DNA from 3 places in the Streptomyces sp. DSM 41931 genome. Region 3 is predicted to be linked to each of the others. Evidence: riboswitches for the same ligand, from Rfam matches in the RefSeq annotation. Region 3 holds a riboswitch; each other region holds the start of a gene.

Region 1 (5,161 bases), 1.7 Mb from region 3:
GGATGTTCTCCACGGCCGCGAAGGCCGCCGCCCGGTCGTCCGGATCGGGCAGATAGGTGTCCAGCAGGGTCAGGTAGAACTGGACGTGCACGGCCTCCTCGAACAGCTGCCGCGACAGGTACAGCCGCGCCTCGGGCGAGTTGATGTGCTTGTACAGCGTCAGCACCAGGTTGTTCGCCACGATCGAGTCGCCGGTGGCGAAGAACGCCACGAGGCGGCCGATCAGATGCTGCTCCTCGGGCGTCAGCTTCGCCAGGTCGGCGACGTCCGAGTGCAGGTCCACCTCCTCGACGTGCCAGGTGTTCTTGATCGCGTCCCGGTACCGCTCGTAGAAATCCGGGTAGCGCATGGGGCGCAGGGTCAGCTCGAAGCCGGGGTCGAGCAGGTTCTTGGTCGTGCTGGTGGTCACTGGCAGGCCTCGCAGGATTCGGGGTTCTCGAGGGAGCAGGCGACGGCCTCGGGGTCGGCCGGCTGCTGGACGGGCACGGCGGCGCGGGCCGCGCGGGCGATCCGGGTCGCCGGGCGGGAGCGCAGGTAGTAGGTGGTCTTCAGCCCCTGCTTCCAGGCGTAGGCGTACATCGAGGAGAGCTTCCCGATGGTCGGCGTCTCCAGGAACAGGTTGAGCGACTGCGCCTGGTCCAGGAACGGGGTGCGGGCGGCGGCCATGTCGATCAGCCCGCGCTGCGGGATCTCCCACGCCGTGCGGTACAGCCGCCGTACGTCCTCGGGGACCCACGCGAAGTCCTGCACCGAGCCGTTTGCCTCGCGCAGCGCCTCCCGGGTGCGCGCGTCCCACACGCCGAGCCGCTTGAGATCGTTCACCAGGTACGAGTTGACCTGGAGGAACTCCCCGGACAGCGTCTCGCGCTTGAACAGGTTGGACACCTGCGGCTCGATGCACTCGTACACGCCGGCGATGGACGCGATGGTCGCGGTGGGCGCGATCGCCAGCAGCAGCGCGTTGCGCAGGCCCGTGGCGGCGATCCGGGTCCGCAGCGCCTCCCAGCGCTCCGGCCAGGCGAGCTCGACGCCGTAGTGGTCGGGGTGCAGCACGCCCCGCGCGGTACGGGTCTTCTCCCAGGCGGGCAGCGGCCCGTGCCGCTCCGCGAGGGCGGCGGACGTCTCGTACGCGGCGAGCATGATCCGCTCGGCGATCCGGGTGGACAGCGCCTTCGCCTCGGGGGAGTCGAAGGGCATCCGCATCCGGAAGAACACGTCCTGGAGCCCCATCACGCCCAGACCCACCGGGCGCCAGCGGCTGTTGGACCGGGACGCCTCCTCGGTCGGGTAGAAGTTGATGTCGACCACCCGGTCCAGGAACGTCACGGCGGTGCGGACCGCCGCGTCCAGGCGCTCCCAGTCCATGCCGTCCGCGCCGGCGAAGGCCGCGAGGTTGACCGAGCCGAGGTTGCAGACCGCCGTCTCCCCGTCGTCGGTGACCTCCAGGATCTCCGTGCACAGGTTGGAGGAGTGGACGACGTGGCCCGGCTCGGCGGTCTGGTTGGCGGTGCGGTTGGCGGTGTCCTTGAAGGTCATCCAGCCGTTGCCGGTCTGCGCGAGGGTGCGCATCATCCGGCCGTACAGCTCGCGGGCCGGGAGCGTCCTGCGGGCCAGGCCCTTCGCCTCGGCGGCGCGGTAGGCCGCGTCGAACTCCTCGCCCCACAGGTCGACCAGCCCGGGCACGTCCACCGGGGAGAACAGCGACCACTGCGCGTCGTCGGCGACCCGGCGCATGAACTCGTCCGGCACCCAGTGCGCCAGGTTCAGGTTGTGCGTACGGCGGGCGTCCTCACCGGTGTTGTCGCGCAGTTCGAGGAACTCCTCGATGTCCGCGTGCCAGGTCTCCAGGTAGACCGCGGCCGCGCCCTTGCGCCGGCCGCCCTGGTTCACGGCGGCGACCGAGGCGTCCAGCGTCTTCAGGAACGGGACGATGCCGTTGGAGTGGCCGTTGGTGCCGCGGATCAGCGAACCCCGGGCGCGGACGCGGGAGAAGGACAGGCCGATGCCGCCGGCGTGCTTGGAGAGGCGGGCGACCTGGTGGTAGCGCTCGTAGAGGGAGTCCAGCTCGTCCCTGGGGGAGTCCAGGAGGTAGCAGGACGACATCTGCGGGTGGCGGGTGCCGGAGTTGAACAGCGTGGGGGAGGAGGGAAGGTAGTCCAGCTGGCTCATCAGCCCGTAGAGGGCGGCGACCTCCTCCAGCGCCCGCTCGCTCTCGTCCTCGGCGAGCCCGCAGGCGACCCGCAGCAGGAAGTGCTGGGGCGTCTCGACGACCTTGCGGGTGGCGGGGTGGCGCAGCAGGTAGCGGCTGTGCAGGGTGCGCAGCCCGAAGTAGCCGAACCGGTCGTCGGCGTCCGTGTCGATCAGCGCGTCCAGCCGGGCCGCGTGGAGCCGGACGAAGGCGGCGGTGCGGTCGCCGATCAGGCCCTCCCGGTGCCCGGCGGCCACCGAGCCGGTGAACGAGGTGACGCCCTGCGAGGCGGCCTCGGCACGGATGCCGAGGGTCAGCAGCCGGGCGGCGAGCCGGGAGTACGCGGGGTCCTCGGAGATCAGCCCGGCCGCCGCCTCGGTGGCCAGGTCCCGCAGCTCCGCCTCGTCGGCGGCGGCGGACCGGCCGCGCAGCGCGGCGGCGGCCACCCGGCCGGGGTCGGCGTCGGGCAGGTCGGCGGTCAGCTGGGTCAGGGTCCGCAGCAGCGCGGCCCCGGGGCCGTCACTCTCCTCGGTCACGCGGGTCGCTGAAGCCGGATCGGCTGGCGCGATGGTCACGTGGGGCTCTCCCTCGCTCGGCACGGGGGCCTCGAAGAGCGCAGGGGGCAGCACACGAACGCACACGGCGTCGCGTCCACCGGCCCATTCCGCGAGGCCCGGACGTCAGGGCACCCGGGACCGGAAGGGCCGGGCGCACTGTCGGCAGGTCCTCGGACTGACTCCCGTGCGCGCCCGTGGGCAGGCAGGGGTACACCGTTGCGGGACAGTTCCGGATTCGCACCGGATTCCCCTGCGGCGACAGCGAGCATGAGCATACATCTTGTGCCGGGTGCCGCCAGCACCCCCATATGTTGTGTCGGACCGGTGTCAGAGCGTCAACTCGTAGGTGAGGAGCATGATGTCGTCCAGCTCCGGCAGCGGGTTCCAGTCCCGGTCCGGGGTGCGGGTGAAGCCCAGCCGCTCGTAGATCCGGTGGGCGGAGTGCATGGTGCGCTGGGTCGACAGCACGATCTGCCCGCACCCCTCGATCCCTCGTGCCCGGTCGACACAGGCGCGCACCAGAGCCTCCCCGGCCCCGCGGCCCCGGCCCGCGCGGGCCACCGCCAGCATCCGTATCTCCGCCTCGCCCGGCCCCGCTATGTCGGCCATCGGCCCGGGCCCCGGCACGAAGGTCACCCCGCCCAGCAGCGTGCCGTGCTCCACGGCGACCAGCACCTCGGCGGCCGCCGCCCGCTTCGCCACGTCCCGCAGCTCGCCCAGGTAGGCGTCGCTCTCCCCGAAGTCCAGCAGCCCGTCGCCGAGATAGGCCTGCGCGGTGATCTCACCGAGTTCCGCGTGTTCGCCGGTCGTCGCCGGCCGGATGACGATGTCCATGCGGGGGAGTCTGCCGCACGGGTACGGCAGCGGGCCGCCGGTTTTCCACCGGCGGCCCGCTGCCTCGTACGCGACGGCGTCAGTGCGCGCTGCCCGCCGTGGCCGGCGGGAGCTCCACCTGGACTCCGGGGTCGCCCGAGTCCGCCGTGTAGTCCTCCGGCTTGGTCTGGTCGATGCCCTCGGGCGCCTTGAGAGCCCGCATGACGAAGGTCAGGACGACCGTGACCACCACGTTGATCACGAAGGCGGTGAGACCGATGTAGCCGATCTCCCCGATGCCCGGGATCTCCTTGGCGGACCCGCCGAAGTGCTTCTGCGTCGGCGACGCCACCCCGTACGCGGCGACCGTGCCGTAGATCATGCCGACCGCCCAGCCGCCGATCAGCGCCCAGCGGTGGAACCAGCGGGTGAACAGGCCGCCCACCAGCGCAGGGAAGGTCTGCAGGATCCAGATGCCGCCCAGCAGCTGGAAGTTGATTGCGACGGTCTTGTCCATGGTCAGCACGAAGACCAGCGCGCCCACCTTCACCAGCAGGGACACGATCTTGGAGACCGCGGTCTCCTGCTTGGGCGTCGCGTCCGGCTTGATGAAGTCCTTGTAGATGTTGCGGGTGAACAGGTTCGCCGCCGCGATCGACATGATCGCCGCCGGCACCAGCGCGCCGATGCCGATCGCCGCGAAGGCCACCCCGGCGAACCAGTCCGGGAACATGTTCTCGAACAGCTGAGGGATGGCCAGCTGGCCGTTCTGCACCTTCACCCCGGCCGCGATCGCCATGAACCCGAGCAGCGCCAGCAGGCCCAGCATCAGCGAGTACAGCGGCAGGATCGTGGTGTTGCGGCGGATCACCTCACGGCTGCGGGAGGACAGCGTCGCGGTGATCGAGTGCGGGTACATGAACAGTGCGAGCGCCGAGCCCAGCGCCAGCGTGGCGTACGTCCACTGGCCCGCCTCACCCGGCACCAGGGAGCCGCGCGGCGCACCGGTGGCCGGGTTGGTCTGGCTGTACGCCTCCTGCGCGGAGGCGAAGATCTCGTCGAACCCGCCCAGCTTGATCGGGATGTAGATGATCGCCACCGCGATCACGATGTAGATCAGCGTGTCCTTGACGAACGCGATCAGCGCGGGCGCCCGCAGCCCCGACGAGTAGGTGTACGCGGCGAGCACGCCGAAGGCGATGAGCAGCGGCAGGTCCTTGATGAACCAGTTGGTGTTCTCGCCGCCGCCGACGCCCATCACGTCCAGCACGGCCTGGATGCCGACCAGCTGCAACGCGATGTACGGCATCGTCGCCAGGATGCCGGTGACCGCGACGGCCAGCGACAGCCCCTTCGAGCCGAACCGCCCGCGCACGAAGTCGGAGGTCGTCACATAGCCGTGCTTGTGCGACACCGACCACAGCCGGGGCAGGAAGGTGAAGATCAGCGGATACACGAGGATCGTGTACGGCACCGCGAAGAAGCCGGCCGCGCCCGCCGCGTAGATCGCCGCCGGGACGGCCACGAAGGTGTACGCGGTGTACAGGTCGCCGCCCAGCAGGAACCAGGTGACCCAGGTGCCGAACGAGCGCCCGCCCAGGCC
Region 2 (5,161 bases), 880 kb from region 3:
TTCTCCAAGACCACCTGCGTCGGGAACTACATCAAGAACACCTTCACCTACATCGGCGTGCGCGGCGACGGAGCCCCGCAGTGGCGGTCCGGCTCCGGCAACGTCTACGCCGACGAGGGCAACCACTGGGACGTCACGTACTACAACTGCGGCGGCTGCTGACCTCGCGTCGGAGGTCTCAGCCGGACCTCCGGTCCCCGTACTCCGGCAGGGCGGCCAGCGCCGCCAGCTCCTCCGGGGTGCGGGGACCGGCGTCCGTGCCGCCGGCCGGCCCCCGCGCCCGCAGGAACAGCCCGGCCGCCACGCCCCACGGCAGCCTGAGCCCCGCCGCCGTGAGAAGGTCCCGGCGGGACAGCATCTGCGGGGCCGGGCCGGTGTGGGCGCCCGCCGGGGTGAGCAGCGCCGCGTCGTCGGCCCAGCGCAGGGCGAGATCCACGTCGTGCGTGGCCATCACCACCGTCGTGCCGCTCGCCCGCAGACCGTCGAGGGTGGCCAGCAGCCGTTCCTGGCCGTCGGGATCGAGACCCGCCGTCGGCTCGTCCAGGATCAGCACCCGCGGCCGCATCGCGACCGCGCCCGCGATCGCCGTCCGCTTGCGCTGCCCGTACGACAGCAGATGGGTGGGCCGGTCGGCGAGCGCGGCGATGTCCAGCGCCTCCAGCGCCTCCGCGACCCGCGCGCGCACTTCCGCGTCGGGCAGCCCGAGGTTCAGCGGCCCGAACGACACGTCCTGCCCCACGGACGCGGCGAACAACTGGTCGTCCGGGTCCTGCACCACCAGCTGCACGGTGGTGCGCAGCACCGTCAGACCCTTCCGGTCGTGCCGCACCGCACGGCCCGACAGCAGCAACTCCCCGCCGTGGGGCCGCAGTCCGCCGCTCAGCAGCCGCATCAGCGTGGTCTTGCCGCTGCCGTTGCGGCCCAGCAGCGCCAGCGCCCGTCCCTCGCGCACCTCGAAGTCGAGCCCGGTGAACACCGGCGGCCCGTCCTCGTACGCGAACGACACGTCCCGCAGTGCCACCAGCACGGATCCGCTCACGACAGGGGCCTTTCCAGTACGAAGGTGAGGGCGGCCAGCGCCGCCAGGAGCGCGCCGCTCGCGGCCGTGAACCGGGCGGACACCCGGGCCTCGGGCACCAGCACGCGCAGGGCGCCGTCGTAGCCGCGGCCCGCGAGCCCGGTCTGCAGCCGCGCCGCCCGGTCGAAGGACCGGACGAACGCGGTCGCGCCGAGCCCGCCGAGCGAACGCCAGGCCGCCGCACGGGTGGTGTGCCCGAGCCGCGCCGCCTGCGCCCGGTGCACCCGGCGCACCGAGTCCAGCAGCAGAAAGCTCATCCGGTACGTCACCAGCGCCACGTCCACGAGCGGCGCGGGCACCCCGGCGCGCACCAGCCGCGGCAGCAGGTCCGACATCGGTGTGGTGAACGCGAACAGCAGCACGCCCAGCGAGGCCGCCGAGGTGCGCAGCAGCAACTCCCCGGCACGCAGCGGTCCGTCCTCGGCCGGCGACACGAAACCGCCGGGTCCGCCCACCCGCACCAGCAGGGTCAGCGCCCCGGTGACGCAGAACCCCAGCGGCACCCGGTACGCCCGCCACAGCCGCCCGGCCGGCACCCCCGCCGGGCCGAGCAGCAGCACCAGCGCGGTGACCAGCACCAGCGCGGCGCCCGGCCACGGGGGCAGCGAGACCGCGAGGACGGTGAGGCCGAGGCCGAGGACGGCCTTGTCCACGGGATGTCGGCGGCGCCAGCGGCTGCTGTGCGCCGCCGCGTCGATCGGCAGCACGGATCCGTCAGTCCCGTCCGCCGTCGGCGCCGGTGCGTGCCCCCGCGTCCGTGTCCCCCGCGACGGACCGCTCACGGGCCCGCGCCTCGCCCTGCCGGCGCCCGCGCCGCAGCCCGAAGTAGTACGCCAGGACGCCCGCGCCGATCGCGGCCTGGAGGGCGAACAGCGCCGACTCGACCTCCCCGGACGGCGGTTCGTACAGCGGCGAGAACCACGGCTCGTAGTCCGGGTCGATCTCGGTGATCGCGGTCTCCGCCTCGCCGTCCGCCCCGGTGAACGGCTCCTCCTTGTGGTCGCCGAGCCCGAGCGCCAGCGGGATCACGGCGAGGGCCGCGACGAGCAGCAGGAGCAGGGTGTTGATCCTCGCGTTGCGCCTCACCGGGCCACCGCCCCGGCCGACTCGGCCCGCTTGCCGCCGGCCGCCGAGGTGACCAGCACCCCGAGCCGGGTCAGCTCGCCCTTGCTGGACTGCACCAGCAGACGCATCACCAGCACGGTCAGCAGCCCCTCGCTGACCGCGAGCGGAATCTGCGTGACGGCGAAGATGGAGCCGAACTTCCCCAGCGCGCCCAGGAATCCGCTGCCCGGGTCGGGGAACGCCAGCGCCAGCTGGACGCTGGTCACGCAGTACGTCGACAGGTCGGCGACGAACGCGCCGCAGAACACCGCGCCCATCAGCGGCACGCCGTACCGGCGCAGCAGCCGGTAGACGCCGTACCCCGCCCAGGGGCCGACGACCGCCAGGGAGAAGACGTTGGCGCCGAGCGTGGTGAGCCCGCCGTGGGCGAGCAGCAGCGCCTGGAACAGCAGGGTGATGGTCCCGAGCACCGCCATGACCGGCGGCCGGAACAGGATCGCGCCCAGCCCGGTGCCGGTGGGGTGGGAGCAACTCCCGGTCACCGAGGGCAGTTTCAGCGCGGACAGGACGAAGGTGAACGCTCCCGACGCGCCCAGCAGCAGCGTGCTCTCGGGATGTTCTCTGACGTCACGGACGAGCGACCGGGCTCCGTGGACGACGAAGGGCGCGGATACGACGCCCCAGGCGACCGCGTGCGCCGGAGGCAGGAAACCCTCGGCAATGTGCATGGCTCAGCACACCCTCTCCAGCACCTCGTGGATGGTTGACGCGCCTTGGCCGGTCTCCTGGCTGACGGGTACCACCGCCCGTGCTCCGCCTTCCCGGGTCCCGAAGAACCCAGTGGCTGCCCGTGAGGGCCGGAGCCGGACTTCCCGATCACAGTGGCGAGGGCCGCACCGGTATCGCACCGATTTCCCGTCACCAAGGCGTGGTGACAGTAGTCCCCGTCGCGGTCCGGTGACAAGCGGCGACGGGGGCGCGCGGAGGGCGCCCGGCGGCTCGGGACCCGGCGCACACCTGCGCGTTCGGGCAGCCCGGCGACCGGGGTGACTGGGGGGCCGCCGTCCTGGGCAAGGTCTTCCTGCAACTAATATGCAAGAGCGATTTTCCAGCAACAGGGATGTGAGGTTCGATGACGACCCGACGACGCATACGGGGCGCCGCCGCCGTGCTGGCGACGGCCGCGGCGGTCGCCGCCTGCTCGGCACCGGGCTCCGGCGGCGCGGACGGCGCGGCGGCCGGCGAGTCCGTGGTGATCGGCGTCTCCACCGAGCCCGACACCCTCAGCCCGCTCCTCGGCTACGGCAAGGACGGCAACTCCAAGCTCTTCGACGGCCTCCTCGCCCGCACCGCCGACATGACCCTCGAACCCGCCCTGGCCACGGCACTTCCGCGGATCACGGACGGCGGACGCACCTACACCTACACCCTGCGCAAGGGCGTCAGGTTCAGCGACGGCAAGCCGCTGACCGCGCGGGACGTCGTCTTCACGTACCGCACGGTGCTCGACGACGACACCAACAACACCGCCAAGAGCGAACTCGCGGCCGTCAAGGACGTCCGGGCGGTGGGCGACGACACGGTCGTCTTCACCCTCCACCACCCCTACGCGCCGTTCGCCGCCCGCACGGTGCTGCCGATCGTCCCCGAGCACGTCGCCGGCGGGCAGGACCCCAACACCGGCCCCTTCAACACCAAGCCGGTCGGCACCGGACCGTACGTCCTCGCCGACTGGCGCAAGGGCGAGAAGCTCACCTTCAAGGCCAACCCGCACTACTGGGGCGGCGCCCCGAAGGTGAAGAAACTCACCATGGCGATCGTCCCCGACGACGACGTCCGCGCCACCCGGCTCCGCTCCGGCGACCTCGACGGCGCGGTCCTCCCGCCCAACCTCGCCGCCACCTTCAAGGGCGACGACGACAAGAAGACGTACCGGGCCACCTCCTACGACGTCCGCGTCGTCACCCTCCCCAGCGGCAACCCCGTCACCGGCGACACCGCGATCCGCCGCGCCCTCGACCTCGCCGTCGACCGGCAGGCCATGGTCGACAAGATCCTCGACGGCGCCGGCCGCCCCGCCTACGGCCCGCTGCCCGTCGACGACCCCTGGTTCGCCGAGGACGTCGAGCGCCCGCGCGACCTCGCCGAGGCCGGCCGCGTCCTCGACGCCGCCGGCTGGACGAAGGGCGAGGACGGCGTCCGCGCCAAGGACGGCCGCCCCGCCCGCTTCACGCTGTACTACCCCTCCGGCGACAAGGTCCGCCAGGACCACGCCCTCGCCTACGCCTCCGACGCCAAGAAGGCCGGCATCGACGTCCGGGTGGAGAGCGCCACCTGGGAGGTCATCGAGCCCCGCATGCACCGGGACGCCGTCCTCGCGGGCTTCGGCAGCACCGGCGACCCCGACTTCGGGCTCTACACGATGCTGCACTCCTCCCTCGCCGGCGACGGCTTCAACAACATGGCCCACTACGACAACCCGGCCGTCGACCGCGCCCTGGAGACCGGCCGCCGCACCCAGGACCCCGAGGCCCGCAAGGCCGCCTACGCCGCCCTCCAGCGCGCCCTCGTCAAGAACCCCGGCTACACCTTCCTCACCCACATCGACCACCTGTACGTGCTCGCCGACCGCTGGAAGGGCCTCACCACCCAGACCGAGCCGCACGAGCACGGCTTCGCCGCCGGACCCTGGTGGAACGTCGAGGACTGGCAGCCCACGCCATGACCCACGCCCCCTGGCGCGCCATGGCACGGCTCACGGCGCGCCGCGCGCTGTACGCCGTGCCGGTGCTCCTCGTCGTCACCTTCGGCGTCTTCGCCGTGGCCGCCGCGTCCCCCTTCGACCCGGTGAAGGCGTACGCGGGCACCGCCGCGCTCGGCGCCGACCAGGAGACCCTGGACCGGCTGCGGGACAACCTCGGCGTGGACCGGCCGTTCACCGCCCGCTGGTGGGACTGGCTGACCTCCGCCCTCGGCGGCGACCTCGGCCTCTCGGCGGTGATGCGCCAGCCGGTGGCC
Region 3 (5,161 bases):
TCCTCGCCGGCCAGCAGCAGGTTCAGGCTGCGTGCCTGCGCCATGAGGACGCCGAGACCGAACACCAGGGCCGTGCTCGGCAGCCACAGCGTGCCCCAGCTGACGCCGCCGAGACCGCCGAGGGTCCAGGCGAGGACAGCGCGCGCCTCGTTGCCGCGGCCGGTGGTGAGCAGCAGCAGATCGAGGACCGCGGTGAGCACCGCCGCGACCGCCACCCCGGACAGCACCAGCCGCGACGAGGTGATGCGTCCGCCGGTGCGGGCGGTGGCGTACACGAGCAGAAGCGCGCCCAGGGCGCCCAGGAAGGCGGCCACCGACAGGGAGACCGGCCCGAAGAGGCTGACACCGAACACGATCACGGAGACCGCGCCGAGGGACGCCCCGGAGGAGACGCCCAGCAGGTAGGGCTCGGCGAGCGGGTTGCGCACCAGGGCCTGCAGGGCGGTGCCGATGACCGCGAGGCCGGCCCCGGTGACCGCGCCGAGCAGCACCCGAGGCGCCCGCACGTCCACCACGATGGTCTCCCGGGCCCGTGACCAGTCCGGCTCCCGCCAGCCGGCGCCCGCAGCATGCGTCACGATGCCCCACACCTGGCCGGGCGGCACGTGCACGGAGCCGATGGCGAGGCCCGCCGTGGCGGAGAGGACGAGCAACGCGGTGAGGAGCAGCAGCATGACGGCCGACAGCGTGCCTCGTGTTCCCGGCCCGGTGGCCTTGCGCCGTGGAACCGTCCGCCCGGTGGGCATGCCGGTGGCGGCCCGGTTCACCGGAAGCTCTCGGGGTGCAGCCCGCGGGCCAGGTCCTCGACCGCGTAGGCCGAGCGGATGCCGACCAGGGTGGCGGTCAAGGGCAGGACGACGAACCGCTTGTTCCTGACGGCGGGTACGTCGGCGAGGGCGGGCTGGGAGAGCAGGAACTCCTTCTTCTCCTTCACGCTCCCGGCGCCGGCGTAGTCGTAGATGGCGATGACTTCCGGCTTGCGCTCGACCACCTGCTCCCAGGAGACGTCGCCGAAGACGTCGTCGAGGTCGGCGAAGACGTTCTCGCCGCCGGCCAGCCGGATCAGCTCGGTGCCCAGGCTCTTGCCGCCCGCGGTGAAGGCGCTCTTGTCGCCGCTGTCGTAGACGAAGACGGACACCTCGGGCTCGCCCTCGACCTCGGCGGCGGCCTTGCCGACGCGGCCCTCGAGGTCCGCGACCAGCTCGTCGGCCCGGTCCGGGACACCGAAGACCGTGCCGATGGTGCGGATCTCCTCGTAGGTGTCCTTCATCGTCACCCGCTTCTCGCCGCAGTACTCACGGTTGAGGTAGGTGTCGATGCCGGCGTCGGCGAACGCCTTGCGGGAGCGGCCCTCGTTCTCGGCGAAGGCGCTGCCGTAGCCGCCGTAGACGAAGTCGGGTTCGGCGTCCAGGATCTTCTCGAACGACGGTTCCCTCTCCGCCAGTTCCGGGATCGCCTCGTAGTCCTTCCTCAGCTCGGGCAGGACGGCCGAGTCGGGGAAGGCGGTGCCGACCAGGCGGTCCTTCAGGCCGAGGGCGAGCAGGAGTTCCGCCGGGTGCTGGTGGATGGTGACCACCCTCGACGGCGGCTTGTCGTACGTCGTCCTCATGCCGCAGTTGTCGATGGTGACCGGGAAGCCCGAGGGCGCGGCAGTGGCGGCCTCCGCGTCCCCGCCGGCCCTGTCGGACGCACCGCACCCGGTGGTCAGCAGCACGGACGACAGAGTCACGGCAGCGGCCGTGGCACGAAGGAACCCGCACGTGCGGGCAGGGGTGAGCAATGGGAACACGTGAAGCCTCCTGGAGTCCGCGCTCCTTCGGACGGGCCCGCGACGGACCAGTGTCCTGACTCCCGGATCGACGTTTCCCACCGCCTTCCCGCGCGATGCGCAGTGGCATGTCGGAGGGGCGCTCCCCGGTCACAGTGGCGGGACCGTGCCGGATTCGCACCGGCTTCCTGTCTCCCGTCGCGGCGATGACCGGACGATCCTACGTTCCCCCAAACCGACGGCGAAACGGCGTGCGGAGCCGAGCACTTCTCATCGCTGCTCTGGCCGGATAACGGCTCCACCGATCACGCTCTCATCAGCCAGACTTGTTGCCTCACGCCACGTGAGCACCGCCGCTGCGGTGGCCCGTGCCCGGGAGGCCCTGATGACGTCGGACGTGAGGCCGGACGAGGACGGGGCGGTGACCCCGTCAGGAAGGCAGCGGCCTCCGGGTGACCGTGTCGCGCTGCGCGGCGATCTGCGGGCCGCCCTGCCCGACGCCGGCGCGGCGGTGACGGTCACCGTGCTCGTGTTCGCCCTCCTGTGGGCGCGCATGGAATCGGGAGCCTCCGACACCGTCGCGGTGATGCCGTTCATGGACGATCCCGGCACCTACTGGATGTACCTGCTCAGCCAGGCGTTCGGCTGGTCCGCCCTGCTGTGGGCCTGGGGCACGGTCATGCTCGGGCTGCTGCTGTCGGGACCCCGCCCCGCCCGGCTGCCGGTGTCGAGGCAGGTACTGGAGCGCTGGCACCGCACCACCAGCCTGACGACCATGGCGCTGATGTTCGCGCACGCGCTGATGTTCGCGGCCGAACTCGTACGCTACGAGACGAAGGTGGACTGGGCGGAGCGGGTGTGGGCGGCCTTCGCGGACACCTTCGTGCCGGGCTGGTACGACTCCGGGACCGGCCGCGTCGCCATCCCGATCGGCCAGGGCGCCCTGTACCTGGCGGTCCCGCTCGGTTTGCTGTTCTACGTCCGGCATCGCATCGGGGCGAACACCTGGCGCCGCCTGCACCGCTTCGTGATCGTCGTGTACGTGCTGAGCGTCTGGCACACGCTGCTGTACGGGACCAACGTCTGGTACGGGGAGTGGCCGCGCACCGTGCTGTGGCTGCTGCAGCTCCCGGTCGCCCTGCTGTTGCTGCTCCGTCTGCTGCGGCCCGCCCGGCGAGCCGAACGGCTGGGCCCGCCAGGCGGGGGCGCGGCCCGGCCGGGCTGGTGGGTGCGGGCGGCGGGACGGGTCGCCGTCGCAGCCGTCGTCGTGGGGCTGGTCGCTGTCGCGGTGTCCGGCCGTGACGGCGGGCGGGACCGCCCGACCCATCCGCCCGCGACGGCTCCCCACGCCCAGGAGACGGACTGACGGCGGGTGCGGCGTCCCGCAATGCTGTGTGCGTCGAGCGGATCCCTACCACGCACCGTTCCCGCGTGAGGACCCTCCGATGGCCTAGGCGCGGTGGTGGTCAGCGGTGGATGAGGCACATGGTCGGCAGGGCGGCATCTCCCCGAGAACGGAGCGATCCCTTGCAGCGCACCGCACAGATCTCACCCCGGGTCATGGAGTCGGTCTCGACGCCCGAGCGGGTCGAGACGCATGTGGGGACCCTGGAGTTCCCGCTGGGCGTGCCCACCGAGGAGACCGCGAACCGCCTCTACGACCATGTGGACCATGTGCGCGCGGTCAGCGCGTTCCTCGACGCCTATTCCGGCGTCAGCCTGTGGGCGGCCCGCCGGGGATTCCTGGAGGCAGGAGTCCAGGACCACGACGTCCTGCTCTTCTCGGAGTTCATGGATCCCAAGACACTCGTGCTCACCGGGAACGCCGACACCGTCTACTTCCTCACCTTCCTCGACCTGACCGAGGGCCCCGTGGTGGTGGAAGTGCCGCCCCTGGCCCTCTGTTTTCTCAACGACATGTGGTTCCGCTGGGTCGCTGACCCCGGCATGGCCGGTCCGGACCGGGGCGCGGGCGGCAGGTACCTCTTCGTGCCACCCGGTCACGAGGGCCCTCTTCCCGAGGGCGGGTTCTTCACGCTGCGGACCCGCACCACGCGGCTCATCCTGGGCGGCCGGGCGTTCCTGGAGGGCGACGACCCGAAGCCGGCGGTCGAGCGCATCAAGGAGGGCCTGCGCATCCACCGTTACATCCCCGGGTACTACGGAACCGGCATCGGGGAGATCGTCACCGGCGGCACGGCCCCGCCGCTGCCATGGACCGCCGAGACCTGGACCGCCGCGCTGCGCAGGCCCGACCCGCCGCGCTTCGTCGAAGGCTCCGGACTGCCCATGAACACCGTTCCGCCCGGGGACGCGACGTACTTCGACCTCGCGAGCGAACTCGTGCACGACCAGCCGGCCGAGGCGCTCGACCCCGAGATCGCCGGAGCGCTGGCCGCGGTCGGCATCGTCAAGGGCAGACCCTTCGAGCCGGACGCGCGGATGCGGGAGATCCTCACCGAGGCTGCCGCCGTCGGCAACGCCACGGCCCGCACCCTCGCCTGCCGTCCGCGTCCGGCCGAGGGGGCGCACTACTACGGCGCCTCCTCCCAATGGCTCAACGGCCTGCTCGTGTCCGGCCACGAGTTCCTGGCCCCGCCCGCGGACATCACCGACAGGGGCGTCGAGCTCCGCCCGAACGACGGCGCCCGGAAGCTCAACCTGCGGTCCTGGTGGTGGTACCTGGGCGTGGGCATCAGCCCGGCGTTCACGGCGCCACTGCCCGGCGTCGGCTCGCAGTACGTGTTCTCCATGGCGGATCAGGAGGGCCGGGCCCTCGACGGCGGCAGGTACTACCGACTGGTACTCCCACCGGACATCCCTGCCGCGAAGTTCTGGTCGGTCACCGTCTACGACAACCAGACGCGGTCGATGCTCGACACCCCGCAACGGTTCCCACGGGCCGGCAGCCAGGCCTATCCCACCCCGGCAGCGGTTTCCGGCGCGGACGGCACGACCACGGTGCACTTCGGACCCGACCGGCCCGACGGCGTGCCGGAGGGCAACTGGATCCGGACCACACCGGGCCGGGGATGGTTCGCGGTCCTGCGGCTCTACAGCCCGCTGCGTCCCTTCTTCGACAAGACCTGGCGTCCGGGCGAGATCGAGGCGGTGGACTGACCTCGATGGGCAGGACCCCGCTGGAGAGCTGGAACGACGGTGCCGCGAAGCAGGCGATCGTCGGCTTCGTGACGTCCGCCGCGACGGAAGGCTCGCCCGGCTTCGTCGCGCCGAGGGACCGGGTCGCCGTGTTCGACAACGACGGAACCCTGTGGACCGAGAAGCCCGCGCCGGTGCAGACGGCGTTCGTCCTCGGGAAACTGGCCGAGCGGCTGGAGGCGGACCCGTCACTGGCCCGCGAGCGGCCCTACCGGGCGCTCGCCGACCGGGACG

What was found. A riboswitch is a leader RNA that binds a small molecule or an ion and turns the genes downstream of it on or off. The one in region 3 is predicted to bind cobalamin.
Region 1: linked by a shared signal. The riboswitch ahead of ACP7TJ_RS22200 (ribonucleoside-diphosphate reductase subunit alpha) and the one ahead of ACP7TJ_RS29560 (ABC transporter substrate-binding protein) in region 3 are both predicted to bind cobalamin.
Region 2: linked by a shared signal. The riboswitch ahead of ACP7TJ_RS25690 (energy-coupling factor ABC transporter permease) and the one ahead of ACP7TJ_RS29560 (ABC transporter substrate-binding protein) in region 3 are both predicted to bind cobalamin.

The regions. Positions count from the first base shown of each region.
Region 1 covers NZ_CP189902.1:4,758,960-4,764,120, forward strand. The annotation lists gene ACP7TJ_RS22195 (ribonucleotide-diphosphate reductase subunit beta) at 1-349, opposite strand, end outside; gene ACP7TJ_RS22200 (ribonucleoside-diphosphate reductase subunit alpha) at 406-2,763, opposite strand; cobalamin riboswitch at 2,890-3,057, opposite strand; gene ACP7TJ_RS22205 (GNAT family N-acetyltransferase) at 3,073-3,579, opposite strand; gene mctP (monocarboxylate uptake permease MctP) at 3,659-5,161, opposite strand, start outside.
Region 2 covers NZ_CP189902.1:5,578,245-5,583,405, forward strand. The annotation lists gene ACP7TJ_RS25670 (hypothetical protein) at 1-162, shown strand, start outside; gene ACP7TJ_RS25675 (energy-coupling factor ABC transporter ATP-binding protein) at 179-1,039, opposite strand; gene cbiQ (cobalt ECF transporter T component CbiQ) at 1,036-1,785, opposite strand; gene ACP7TJ_RS25685 (energy-coupling factor ABC transporter substrate-binding protein) at 1,793-2,164, opposite strand; gene ACP7TJ_RS25690 (energy-coupling factor ABC transporter permease) at 2,161-2,871, opposite strand; cobalamin riboswitch at 2,902-3,084, opposite strand; gene ACP7TJ_RS25695 (ABC transporter substrate-binding protein) at 3,276-4,868, shown strand; gene ACP7TJ_RS25700 (ABC transporter permease) at 4,889-5,161, shown strand, end outside.
Region 3 covers NZ_CP189902.1:6,458,885-6,464,045, forward strand. The annotation lists gene ACP7TJ_RS29555 (FecCD family ABC transporter permease) at 1-746, opposite strand, end outside; gene ACP7TJ_RS29560 (ABC transporter substrate-binding protein) at 764-1,789, opposite strand; cobalamin riboswitch at 1,818-2,006, opposite strand; gene ACP7TJ_RS29565 (ferric reductase-like transmembrane domain-containing protein) at 2,154-3,134, shown strand; gene ACP7TJ_RS29570 (DUF1254 domain-containing protein) at 3,296-4,888, shown strand; gene ACP7TJ_RS29575 (HAD family hydrolase) at 4,894-5,161, shown strand, end outside.